Regions from separate parts of the Pseudoalteromonas luteoviolacea genome, predicted to be linked through region 2. Evidence: predicted binding sites of a transcription regulator. Region 2 holds the regulator's gene; the other holds the start of a gene.
The links. The regulator LexA, encoded in region 2, represses DNA repair genes until DNA is damaged. The targets are predictions, from matches to a motif close to TACTGTATNNNNATACAGTA.
Positions count from the first base shown of each region.

Region 1: the regulator LexA is predicted to act here: its motif matches at 3,067-3,086, upstream of S4054249_RS15015 (SulA-like leucine-rich domain-containing protein).

Region 1 is NZ_CP015411.1:3,554,890-3,560,847, forward strand. It holds gene cysB (HTH-type transcriptional regulator CysB) at 1-74, opposite strand, end outside; gene S4054249_RS15000 (hypothetical protein) at 354-1,115, shown strand; gene S4054249_RS15005 (NCS2 family permease) at 1,116-2,405, opposite strand; gene S4054249_RS15010 (tetratricopeptide repeat protein) at 2,525-2,980, shown strand; gene S4054249_RS15015 (SulA-like leucine-rich domain-containing protein) at 3,095-3,520, shown strand; gene S4054249_RS15020 (YchJ family protein) at 3,626-3,991, shown strand; gene S4054249_RS15025 (VC2046/SO_2500 family protein) at 4,051-4,572, opposite strand; tRNA gene S4054249_RS15030 (tRNA-Tyr) at 4,685-4,769, shown strand; tRNA gene S4054249_RS15035 (tRNA-Tyr) at 4,789-4,873, shown strand; tRNA gene S4054249_RS15040 (tRNA-Tyr) at 4,898-4,982, shown strand; gene S4054249_RS15045 (M48 family metallopeptidase) at 5,015-5,677, opposite strand; gene S4054249_RS15050 (ion channel) at 5,756-5,958, shown strand, end outside.
Region 2 is NZ_CP015411.1:4,545,318-4,551,275, forward strand. It holds gene S4054249_RS19480 (efflux RND transporter permease subunit) at 1-868, opposite strand, end outside; gene S4054249_RS19485 (efflux RND transporter periplasmic adaptor subunit) at 865-1,938, opposite strand; gene S4054249_RS19490 (DUF3313 family protein) at 1,955-2,653, opposite strand; gene lexA (transcriptional repressor LexA) at 2,985-3,596, opposite strand; gene S4054249_RS26660 (hypothetical protein) at 4,096-4,257, opposite strand; gene S4054249_RS19500 (IS110 family transposase) at 5,007-5,958, opposite strand, start outside.

The DNA of each region.
Region 1 (5,958 bases), 990 kb from region 2:
CTCTCAGCAGTAGCAGATACATTCAAATTATGATTAAGTACTTCAACTATGTATTTCAATTGTTGTAGTTTCATAACATTGTTTATTTTTTTAGTTGTTATCCAATAAAAGACTTGGTTTACGCTGAACGCCGAGTCGGATCTTTTGTAAGACTAGCATAGTTATTGATAGCCTGATAGTAATTGTAACATTTACGCAATCATATAAGAAAAACGAATTAGAAACGTCTATACTGAAAAATGGTGTATTCAAATTCATTTACATACACCTTGTTATTAAAACTATCCAATATACAATTGTTTGATGTAATATAAAAAATTATCGCCTTGGGTAGTTTTCGTAGAGAATCGGGTATGTTTGTTTACATAATAGTATTGTTGATTGTTGCTTTGGTTATAATTGCGGTGTGGGTTAGTGCAATTCAACAGCACAAAGAAAAACAAGAAGCAGAAAGACGCAAAGAGCTAGCAAAACAAAAACGCATCATTGAAGAGTCAGAAGATGTTCTAGTCAATAGTGCCAATATACCTATGTCTGGAGCAATGCTTCAGGTCATCCAAAAAAGAGTACATAATGCACTGGCGACTATGGTTGAACTCTCACCTACTTCTCGAGAGTTAAAAAACCGTCTTCATGAATCAACCGAACGGATGAACTCTGAACCAGCTAACCTCAGTGACAGTGACAATGTTGCTTTACCTGACAACGATAAACAACTAATAGCCCTTGTACAAGGCATCAAAAAACTTCGTCAACTCCTGCGTTCAGAGCACAGCAAAGGAAAAGTTGATACACAAGTTTTCGTCAAAGAAGATCGTCGATTAGAAAAAATTCAGTTAAGGATCAATGTAGAGAGCCAAATCAAACGTGGCCTATCTGCTAAAACAGCGAATATGGTAGGCTCCGCAAGACAATATTTCGAAAAAGCTTACGCAACAATTATGGCGGTAACGTACAGCGACGAATACGTTACAGAAAAGAAAAATCAACTGGAAAGCTACTTGAACGAAATCAGCACCGAGCTTAAGGCGTCTAATGCATCAGCAGTTAAGAAAAAAGCAGAAAAAGAAAAGGACGATTTAGACGTCCTTTTCGCACCAAAAAAGAAGTGGTGATCAGCTGATTGCAAATTTCACAATGAATAATATCGTCAGTACCCAAACACTGATTGATATCTCTTCTTTTTTATTGCATGCCAATTTAACCGCGGTATAAGCGATAAACCCTAACGCAATACCATGTGCTATTGAAAATGTGAGTGGTGTCATTAATAGAACAACACTCACAGGAATTGCGTCTGTCATATCATCCCAATTTACCAACTTCAAATTTTGTAACATGAGCACAGATACATAGAGGATTGCACCAGCAGTGGCATATGCTGGAACCATCTTGGCCAAAGGTGCAAAAAACATCATAAGCAAAAAGCAGCAACCAACTACAACCGCAGTTAGCCCTGTACGTCCACCAACTGAAACGCCTGACACCGACTCAATATATGAGGTCGTAGTAGATGTCCCTAAGAACGACCCTGCTACTGTGGCTGAACTATCTGCTGATAGTGCTCGACCCAATCTAGGCATATTCCCTTTATCGTCTGCAATGCCCGCTTTTTGAGTCACAGCCACCAATGTGCCACTGGTATCGAACAGATCAACAAATAGAAATGCGAATACCACACTCAACATCGATATTTCTAGAGCGCCTACTATGTCTAGCTGACCAAATGTTGGTTCAATACTGGGAGGCGCAGAAACAATCCCCTGATACTCAACTAAACCCAATGCCCAAGCAATTACCGTGACCAACAATATGCTGATCAAAACCCCGCTTTTCCATTCTCTATACATCAGTGCGGTAATTACAAATAAACTAAAAATTGCCAGTAGAGGGCCTGGGCTGGTGATATCGCCTAACTGTACAAGTGTTGCAGGACTTGCCACGATTATGCCTGCATTTTTTAGCGCTATCAGCGCCAAAAATGCACCTATACCGGTTGCAATAGCACGCTTCAACACTACAGGAATAGCTTGTATGACCCACTCTCTCACTTTAAAGAGGCTTAACAATAAAAATAAACACCCAGATAAAAACACTGCTCCAAGCGCTGTCTGCCAACTATGGCCCATACCTAAAACAACTCCATAGGTAAAAAAAGCGTTTAAGCCCATACCTGGCGCTAAGGCAAGCGGATAGTTAGCGATAAAGCCCATGATAAAACAACCGATTGCGGCAGCTAGACAAGTTGCTACAAATGCTGCGCCGTGATCTATTCCGGCTTCAGCGAGCATTGCTGGGTTAACAAATACAATATAAACCATGGTGATAAACGTTGTGAGTCCCGCTACAACTTCGGTTTTTACATCCGTGTGTAGCGACTTGAGCGAAAATAATTTTTCTAGCATGTCTTTGTATTTTAAATGGAAACGAGGGCCGCGATTTTACCATAAATCATGACCTTTAACGGACAAATATAGTAAAAATCGGCTACAATGAAGACTAAGTTGTAATAAGTGAAGTGAGTATGAAAAGCAATCTATCAACAAAAGCGCACAGTGGTGACCTAGAGCAACAACTACTCAATGTGCTCGAGTTTGTGACTCAAGAGCCAGACCCTAAACACAGCTGGCCAGCAGCACAAGAGCCCGAGCAAGCTTATAAAAAAGGCCTTTATTACATCAAAGAAAAACAATATCCACTGGCTGCAAAGTGGATGAGACTCGCTGCTATGTCTGGAGATAATAAAGCCCAATTCTATTTAGGCCTGCTTTTTATTAAAGGGCAAGGAGTTCCTAAAAGTGTATTCCACGGTGTCGCATGGTTAAGCCTTGCTCAAAGCCAAGGTAATAATGCCGCGCAAAGCACGCTAAATGAAGTTCGTCCGCATCTAACAACAAAGCGTTATATAGATGCCCAGTGTTATGCAGCGACATTATTTGAACAAATACATCAGCAAATGCATTTTGGAGTGCATGAATAATCTAACGGTGATCTTCCGATTGAAAAAAGAACAAAAAATCATCAAATAAAACTTGATTAAAACCACTGTATGAAATACTGTATATACACTGTATAAAGAATCAGTGGTTTAATTATGTTGCACATATCAACGAACCTTAACGCACAGCAAAAAAACATTAATCAATATGATTGTTTTAATGTTTTGGACGCGGACGATGAACAAAGCACCAATGATATGCTATTAAAAATTTTATACCGATGTAATGCTATCGCTGGCTGGACACTATTGATTGTACCCGACCATGCAATCAATAAAACGATGCTAGACAGCAATGGGATAGATATAAATAAGCTACTAGTGCTCAAACAGAAGGATCTGATAAACTTGGAGCATACTTTGGATCGCGCTTTGTCTAATGGTAATTTTGCAGCTGTAATTACATGGCCAGGAGTTTTATCACAAAAGCAAATTGAGCATAGAAGTCTTAACTGCTCAAAAACAGCTTTGTATTGCTTTAAAAGCGACGCAAATTTACCGATGTCGAAACTTGCGCACTAACCATATAGGTCATTTATGTGTTTTTGTGGTAACACACAAACCTTTGAGCAATGTTGTAAGCCCTTTATTACAGGTCAAACAACCCCCATAAACTCAGAGCAGTTAATGCGCTCTCGTTTTAGTGCATATTGCACTCAAGAAGGCCAATATATTTTAGATACCTATGCGTCACAAACCCGAAGTGACCATACAGTTGAAGATATATTGGTATTCGCCAAACAGGTATCATTTATCAATTTAGACGTGATTGATACAGATGAAAATACAGAGTATCAATATGTAGAATTTAAAGCATATTATATAGAAGGTACACAACTTAGTGCCTTGCACGAGCGCTCAAGGTTTATTAAAGAAGGTGATCAGTGGCTATACCTCGATGGTGAGCTTTACCCTACTGAAAGCAAAAAAGTAAGCCGTAACGATCCTTGTCCGTGCTTAAGTGGGAAAAAGTTTAAGAAGTGTCACGGGTAACAAATAAATCTGGGTAGCTCAATTTAAACCTAATCAAGCTGCCTAGGTATTTGGATAGCTTATACGGCAACATTAAGTTGAGACTGCATTTCTCCACTTGAAAGTTGGTCGTAAAATGCCACTGCATCAATCTCTTTGTCTTTTACATCAACTTCAGGATGTTTTTGGCGATACAATTTCGCTCTTACTGCGGGTTCCAAATTCTCTACGATATGCAAGGGAATATGTAACTTATCATCACGAATATGAAATGGTTCTGGATCTAGACATTCGTTTAGCTTGATATCTTCCAACCCACCATCTTTAACAAAATATCGATTGTACTGCCCAATCGAGAAATCAAATTTTTCTGGCGCAAGAGGCTGTTTAGGGCCGACTTGAAGTGCTTTGCGTAATGACTCTTCTGATTTATCTACCTCATCAACCGCACTGCGAGGTAAATCAAACTGGCTAAAATCCAATACATCTTGAGATAATGCAGACAACAGTAACGCAAAGTCACCTCTTCTCGATTCATGAACACTCATACTCAACGCATTACCGAGTTGAGCCTCTTTGAGTAACAATTGTTCTATCTGCATGGATTTTCGCCAAAAAATTCTAAATTCAAAAATTTATCGGCATTTTTTGAAAAAACTTTAGGACATTTCTTTACTTCGTCAAAAACTTTGTTATTATCAGCGCCGTTGTTGAGGAGGGGTTCCCGAGCGGCCAAAGGGATCAGACTGTAAATCTGACGGCTCAGCCTTCGCTGGTTCGAATCCAGCTCCCTCCACCATCAACGACAAAGTACAATTGGAGGGGTTCCCGAGTGGCCAAAGGGATCAGACTGTAAATCTGACGGCTCAGCCTTCGCTGGTTCGAATCCAGCTCCCTCCACCACTTTGTACTTCTAAAATCTGTTATGGAGGGGTTCCCGAGCGGCCAAAGGGATCAGACTGTAAATCTGACGGCTCAGCCTTCGCTGGTTCGAATCCAGCTCCCTCCACCACTTCTTTTACTTTTCAATATTTTAATCTCTATTTATTGAATCACTTTAACATGCTCCTTCAGGTATGTTTTCGCTTTTTTAAACTCAGGGTAGTAACGCCTCACAATGTCCCAAAATGCACGGTTGTGCGCCATAACATAATAATGTGCTAACTCATGCACAATAACATAATCAATCACCCATTTTGGCGCACACGCCAAAGCGCTGTTGAACGCCAGCACCCCTTTGCTAGATAAACTTCCCCATCGCCTTTTATAAAATCTCACTTTTAGTGTTTTATATTTCGAGCCCATAAGAGACTCAAAATAAGGTAATCGTCCCTCTAAGTAGCCTGTTAACTCGGCGCTCAATAAGTCATGAATTTCACGTATCTGCTCTGTGCGTTCTGCCGTTAAAAGCGATTGAAGATGTACACAGGTATTTTGGTGATCGATAAAACTCATTGTTGCCCCGAAGTTGAGTGCAAACGGTTGACCATATATATTAATACTGTCTAGCTGCTCGCTCATAAGGTCCAACTTCTGAGTCACAAGTTGTTGCTTTTGCTCAACCCATGCCTGCTTACTTAACAACCAGCCCTTTAACCACTTTTCGCAAATACCATAAGGTGCATGGACAACAACTCCTTGCGGTTTAACACTGATCGCGACCGTTTTTCTACGGCGACTCAATTTGAGTTGGTAATTGAAATTCATAGTAAATTTATTGCTTTTTCATCTATCAATCTAATTTGCTGCTAATCTTTATACTTATTACGGAAAAAATAGGCTGCCATGACTAGTAAACCTAAGTGTCAGTACATATCTCCTGATGGACACAAATGCCAAGAAATCGACATGGGCTCTGGATATTGCTTTTGGCACGATGCCAAGTTCGATAAAAGTGGATTAGAGCTATCGCATAAACTCGAACGTTATGCCAAAAAAGGGGGGTTACTGCAAGGGCTAGAGCTAAAAAGAGCAAATCTTGAAGGCCT
Region 2 (5,958 bases):
CTTGACGCATTGAGATAGCAATCGTTAAGCCTTCATCCAAACCAACTCGTACTTTAGACTTGGCAGGGTCAACATAATCACGATAGACAACAGCAATATCTGAAAGTAGCAATACCTGTTCACTACCAGGTACATTGATGATGGTATTGGCAATGTCCTCTACTGACTCAAAATTACCACTCGGCTCAAGCGCGAGGGTCTCATCATTAATATAAATCGAACCACCTGGGTTCACTATATTACGTGATGCAAGTTGTTCTTTCAGCTGGTTAGGCGAAATACCGAGAGCACCAAGCCTCGCATTTTCAAATTCAATAAATACACGCTGCTCTTGGTTACCAAAAATTTCAACCTTTGCAGCCTCAGGTAAGCGCAGCAAGGTGTCTCTTACCTGTTCAGCGACATCTTCTAGTTCACGATAAGTATAGCCTTCAGCAGTAAGCCCAATGACAATTCCAAATACATCACCAAATTCATCGTTTACAATAGGAGTATGTGCATCACTGGGTAAATCCTTCTCAATACTTTGGATCTTGCGCCGTAAATTATCCCAAATAGGCCGCATATTCTTATAGCTTTCTTTGATATTAACGCTAACGATAGATACGCCTGTTTTTGAGGTACTACTGACAAAATCCAGTTCAGGGATCTGCTGTACGACCTTTTCGATTTGATCAGTGACAAGCTCTTCCACTCGCTGTGGACTTGCTCCAGGGAAGTATGTAACCACTTGTGCTGTTCTAATAATAAAGCCAGGATCGTAATCCTTTGGCATTTTATTAAAGGAGATGATCCCAAAAAACAACAGTGCCGCTATCAGTACCCATGTTGTCCGGTTATTTTCTAATGCCAGTCTGGTTATATTCACTGCGCCCCCTTGTTAAACTTTACAAGTTGGCCTTCGCTCACTTTACTCATGCCAGCAGTAACAATGTAAGTACCTTCAGAGACACCACTAATAACAGGGAAACCTAGCGTGGAAACCTCACCAATCACGACAGGATTTTTCTTAATCTTTCCTTTGCCAGCACCTACAGACTCAACAGACCAAACAAAATTACCGGATGCATCTTTAAGCACCGTTTTTATTGGTAGATATAGGCCACTTTTATTCACATCAGCACCCTTAGCAAGCACCTTTGCTGTCATACCTGGCAAGATATTATACCCCTCGGGACGCGTCATGCTGAGAGTGACTTCATAAGCTTTAGTTACCTCATCAGCCTGTGTGCTCACTTCGACAAAATCTAATGGAAATGTTTTATCAGGGATCCCTGAAAACTCGGCGATAATGTGCTTCGGCGCATCTTTTGAGACTTTAATCATTAAGCTCTCAGGTACATTGACCTTAAGAGTGACATGCTTGATATCTTGTAATGTCGCAACAACTTGCTTAGCTTGCACCTCTTCAAAACGCTCTATATACGTGCGTGCAACAACCCCTGAAAATGATGCTTTTAAGCTGGTGTAGGATAAGTTATTTTTTGCATTCGCCAATTTACTTTTTGCACTCGTAAAGTGAGACTGTAGTTGGTCATAGTCAGATTGCGAGATCGTACCAGATTTAATAAGTTGCTTAGCACGACTAAAATCAGCCTGCGCTTTATTATAATTAGCCTGCGCTTCATCTAAAGAAAGTTTGTATTCTGTTGCATCTAACTTAGCAATAACATCACCAAGCTGAATTTCTTGCCCCTGCTTTACCAGCAACTCTATAACTTCACCTGGCACTTTAAATGATAGGTCCGCCGAAGACGCAGCATCAACTACCGCAGGGAACTCCACCAAAGGGCCATCAACTTGTGAAGAAAGTAATAATGTCCGCACTGGACGAAGCTGCTCTGATTGTTCTTGCTCTGACTTTTGCTCTGAACAACCAATTAACGCCAAGCAAAATATTGCCATAACACCTAGCTGCTTGCCTTTTATTATCTTCATAAAAGCTCCTTTAGATTTACTGAACATTACGATGTTTAGTCATCGCAGTAACAAAATTATTTATCCATACGTCAAGCACAGCCTTAACCGTTTCAACGTTCTCAGTACCATCGGCCTTTAGTACAGCATCTAATTCTTTGTGTGCTGTCATCATCACAACTGGATTTTGACTACTTCCCAAATAAAATGCGGACTCAAGAGAAACATGGGTTAGAGCCTCTGTTTGCTCTGTTGCGGCTAAGTAGGCAGTTTTACCCGCGTTATACACTAGCCGGATAGGCACAAAATCTCTTACCTGTAATGAAATGGGTTCAAATTGTACGTCTGTGAAAGCACCTTCAATTGTCAGCACAGTGTCATCTGCACTTGCAGGTTTTGTGGTCACCACTTGATAGTAAGGACTCAATTTATCTTGCATTTGAGACTGCATGTAATGACTTAACTTAGCAACATGCCGGGGGTTAATATTTAAAAACTCGGATTCAGAAGCGTTAATCCACACTTCAAACTGAGGTATATAAAGCACCTTAATTTTACTTAAAGCTTCACGGTTAAAAGTGCTATCTACAAATAAGTTAGTGTCTTCATAATCATCAGAGGGAAGTAATACATCATAGTTAGGTAAAAAACCTGAACGTGTATTATTTGAACTTGATGCACAAGCGGACACAATACAAACCAAAGCCGCAATTAATGCTACTTTAAACCAAGTCATAGGCTGCTCCATATTCTATTCATTTCCAGTGTTTTTATCACAATCACAAGAAAGCCTTTGATCTCTTTTGAAATCAAATGTAACTCATGAATACAAATTAATGTTGTTCTTTAAATTAAGACGACTAGCTCAGACTGCGAATCATGGATTTAGTGCAAAATAATTTTTTATTTTTGCTTAACAAGCACGTAGCCACAAAGCCAATGTTATATTTATGTAACGTAAGTGTATGATATGGAAGTATAGCTTAAAAGGGTTCTAAAGATTAAAAAAGACAGCATTGGATAGTGAAGCTGGAGCTTGAAACCCCAGCTTAGAAAAATAGGCTGCTTTAAAGGTTACCGCGGATCACACCTACAGCAAGGCCTTCAATATTAAAAACTTCTTGCTCTAAATCGACCTCAATAGGTGAAAAGTCTTCATTTTCTGCATGTAAGAAAACTTTTCTACCAACTTTTTCAAAACGTTTCACCGTCACATCTTCTTCAACACGTGCAACAACAACCTGTCCATTATTAGCAACTTGCGTGCGATGTACCGCGAGTAAATCACCATCCATTATGCCAATATTTTTCATACTCATGCCATTTACACGAAGTAAGTAATCAGCTGATGGTTGAAACATACTAGGATCAACTTTGCAATGATTCTCAATATGCTCTTGGGCTAAAATAGGCTCACCAGCTGCAACACGACCAACTAATGGCAAACCCAGCTGCTCTGGCTCATCAGCTTCAACTAAGCGAATACCTCGACTTGCGCCAGGTACCATTTCTATCACACCTTTCTTGGCAAGTGCTTTTAAGTGTTCTTCAGCCGCATTTGCACTACGAAAACCCAAAGATTCCGCAATTTCTGCTCGAGTCGGCGGCATGCCTGTGTCTTTAATAAAAACTTTGATAAGTTCGAATACTTGTTCTTGTCGTTTAGTTAAAGGTCGCATATAACTGGTTTTCCATACAGTGCATTTACTGTGAGTATATACAGTTAAAATTAAATCGCAATCCTTAACGCCGAATACTTGAGCTAAATGAGAGATTGCTGAAGATATGGTTAATTGCTTAGCCAAGCAACATTATGAAAGGGATTAGTCAAGTCACTCTTACTGCACACCGCTTCAAGCTTACTCTTAAAGATAAAAAACACAGTACAGCGACCAAAAACGATACTAAAAATTTATAGAATATATAACTCTCCTTTTATAAAACCAAATTATCAGTATATTTATGCCAATAATAGATTAAGGTTTTATAATTGCTCTGCATTTAATATCACTTCAAACTAGAGCCTTATATAGCATATCAATAAAACACATCATAGTAAGTGTAGTTTAGGACAGGTGGGGGAAGACACTATTAGGAGAATTAACTACTACGTGGAAGATAATGTTTCAACCTAATTTTCTAGATGAGCTACTTTATATAGCTCATCTACTCAATATTTTAACAAGCACTTGTAGTATAAGTACCTGGACATGTTCTTGTACCTGTACATTCCCATGTTTTAAAAAAGCCACCGGCAATCTGCGGAGTCATCTGTGCTGGTACATTTGCCTTATCATGACTGATTACTTTGATATTTTTTTTCTTTAGTTTTAATAACATTTTTATTTTCTCCTTGTTGATTACAGTTAAACTAGCAGCATTTAATATTACTTTCAATTAAATTTAAGAAAATAAATAAATTTAAATAATTGCTATAAAAACAATATAAACGAGAGATTAAACCCCTCTAAAAACAAAAATAAAACCATTAAAAACAATGGTTAACTTAAAAAAAATAACTATAAATTTAAACATTTGATAGCAAATTTAGACATGAAGTAGAGTACAAAGTGCAATTAACAGAAATTTTATGCAAGTAAAATCAAAAGTTAATGACAGCACGCGAAGCGCACCACTCTTTTTCGCGCAAGGAGAAGTGACCCATTTTAACAAGAGATAATCAATCCCCCCCCCTACAAGCGCAGCAACCGAATCAAAAAAGTAAAGCCTGGATCCTGAAACCAGTTCAGGACGACATGGTGAAAAAGGTTAATGACAACGAACGCAGTGAGTACATTTCTTTTACGCAAGGTGAAGGGAGCCGTTTTAACCAAACACTGCACTCAACCTATCCGTCACCCTGAACTCGTATATGGACTCCACTTGTTTGACAACATGTTTTTTAAAATTAAAGATGCTTGCGTATATACGGTTTCTTTTGAGAGCGCTACTCTCTAACCTTTGATTTATTCGCACCTTCTGTCCTAAACGCTTCGTTAGTGTATTCTCACTTCAAGTTCAGACAGGTTTTCAGAAGGTTGGTCTTACCTTTTAATTACATTGTTGTCGAACTCTTTTTAAAATGTTTTTTAAATCATTGCGGGTTGGTAATTCGTACCTTGTTTCAGCATTGCCCAAGCAGTTCTGATATTTTTATTCACCAGCGCAATACAAGCTCGCTTTACACCTGAACGAGCAACTAACTTTAACAGCCATTGCTGCTTCAATGTCTTGGGCTTTTCCGGCAGATTAGAAATGTATGACAATGCCCCCAAAAATAAACAGGACTTTAGCTGTTTATCTCCAGCACATTTATCAATCCCCAGCATCACAGTTTTACCGCCACTGCTAAATTGTTTTGGGGTGACGCCTAAATATACTGAAGCACATCGTCCATTTTTAAAATGCTTCGTTTGACTCAAACTGGCGATTAGCCCCGCTGCGCCTAAAACACCTACACCTTCAAGCGCAATAACACGTTGGCATTGCTCATTTTGAGAAACAAGCAGCTCTAGGTTTTTAGTGACATCATTTAGGGATTGCTCTATGTGCTGGTACTGAGCTTTTAAGACACTAAGTAATGGCAATAATACCTCTGGTAAATCATTACGCTCAGTTAAAACCCTTTTCAATGCTTTCTTGGAGCGAGGAATAGTGATGCCATATTCATAAAATAGGGCCCTAATATGATTACCGAGTTGTGTCAGCTGTTTATCTAAAAATTTACGACTCACAGTGAGCGTTTGGAGAATTTGCTGTTCTATATTTTTTACTGGAGAAAAGGACATATTTGGTTGTATAGCAGCAATCGCAATCCCGATAGCATCATTGGCATCTGTTTTTTGTTTGCTTATATAAGGCTTAACATGTTTCGGAGACATCCCTCTCACTTCATGACCATAGGATTGCGCAACCCGTCCCCAATAATGAAAGCTGCCACATCCCTCCATTGCCACAATGCTAGGGGAAGAGTTAGCGAGTATTTGGCGAACTTTAGATGGAGACTGTGCTTTATTAAAAACAATTTCGCCATGTTTAGAG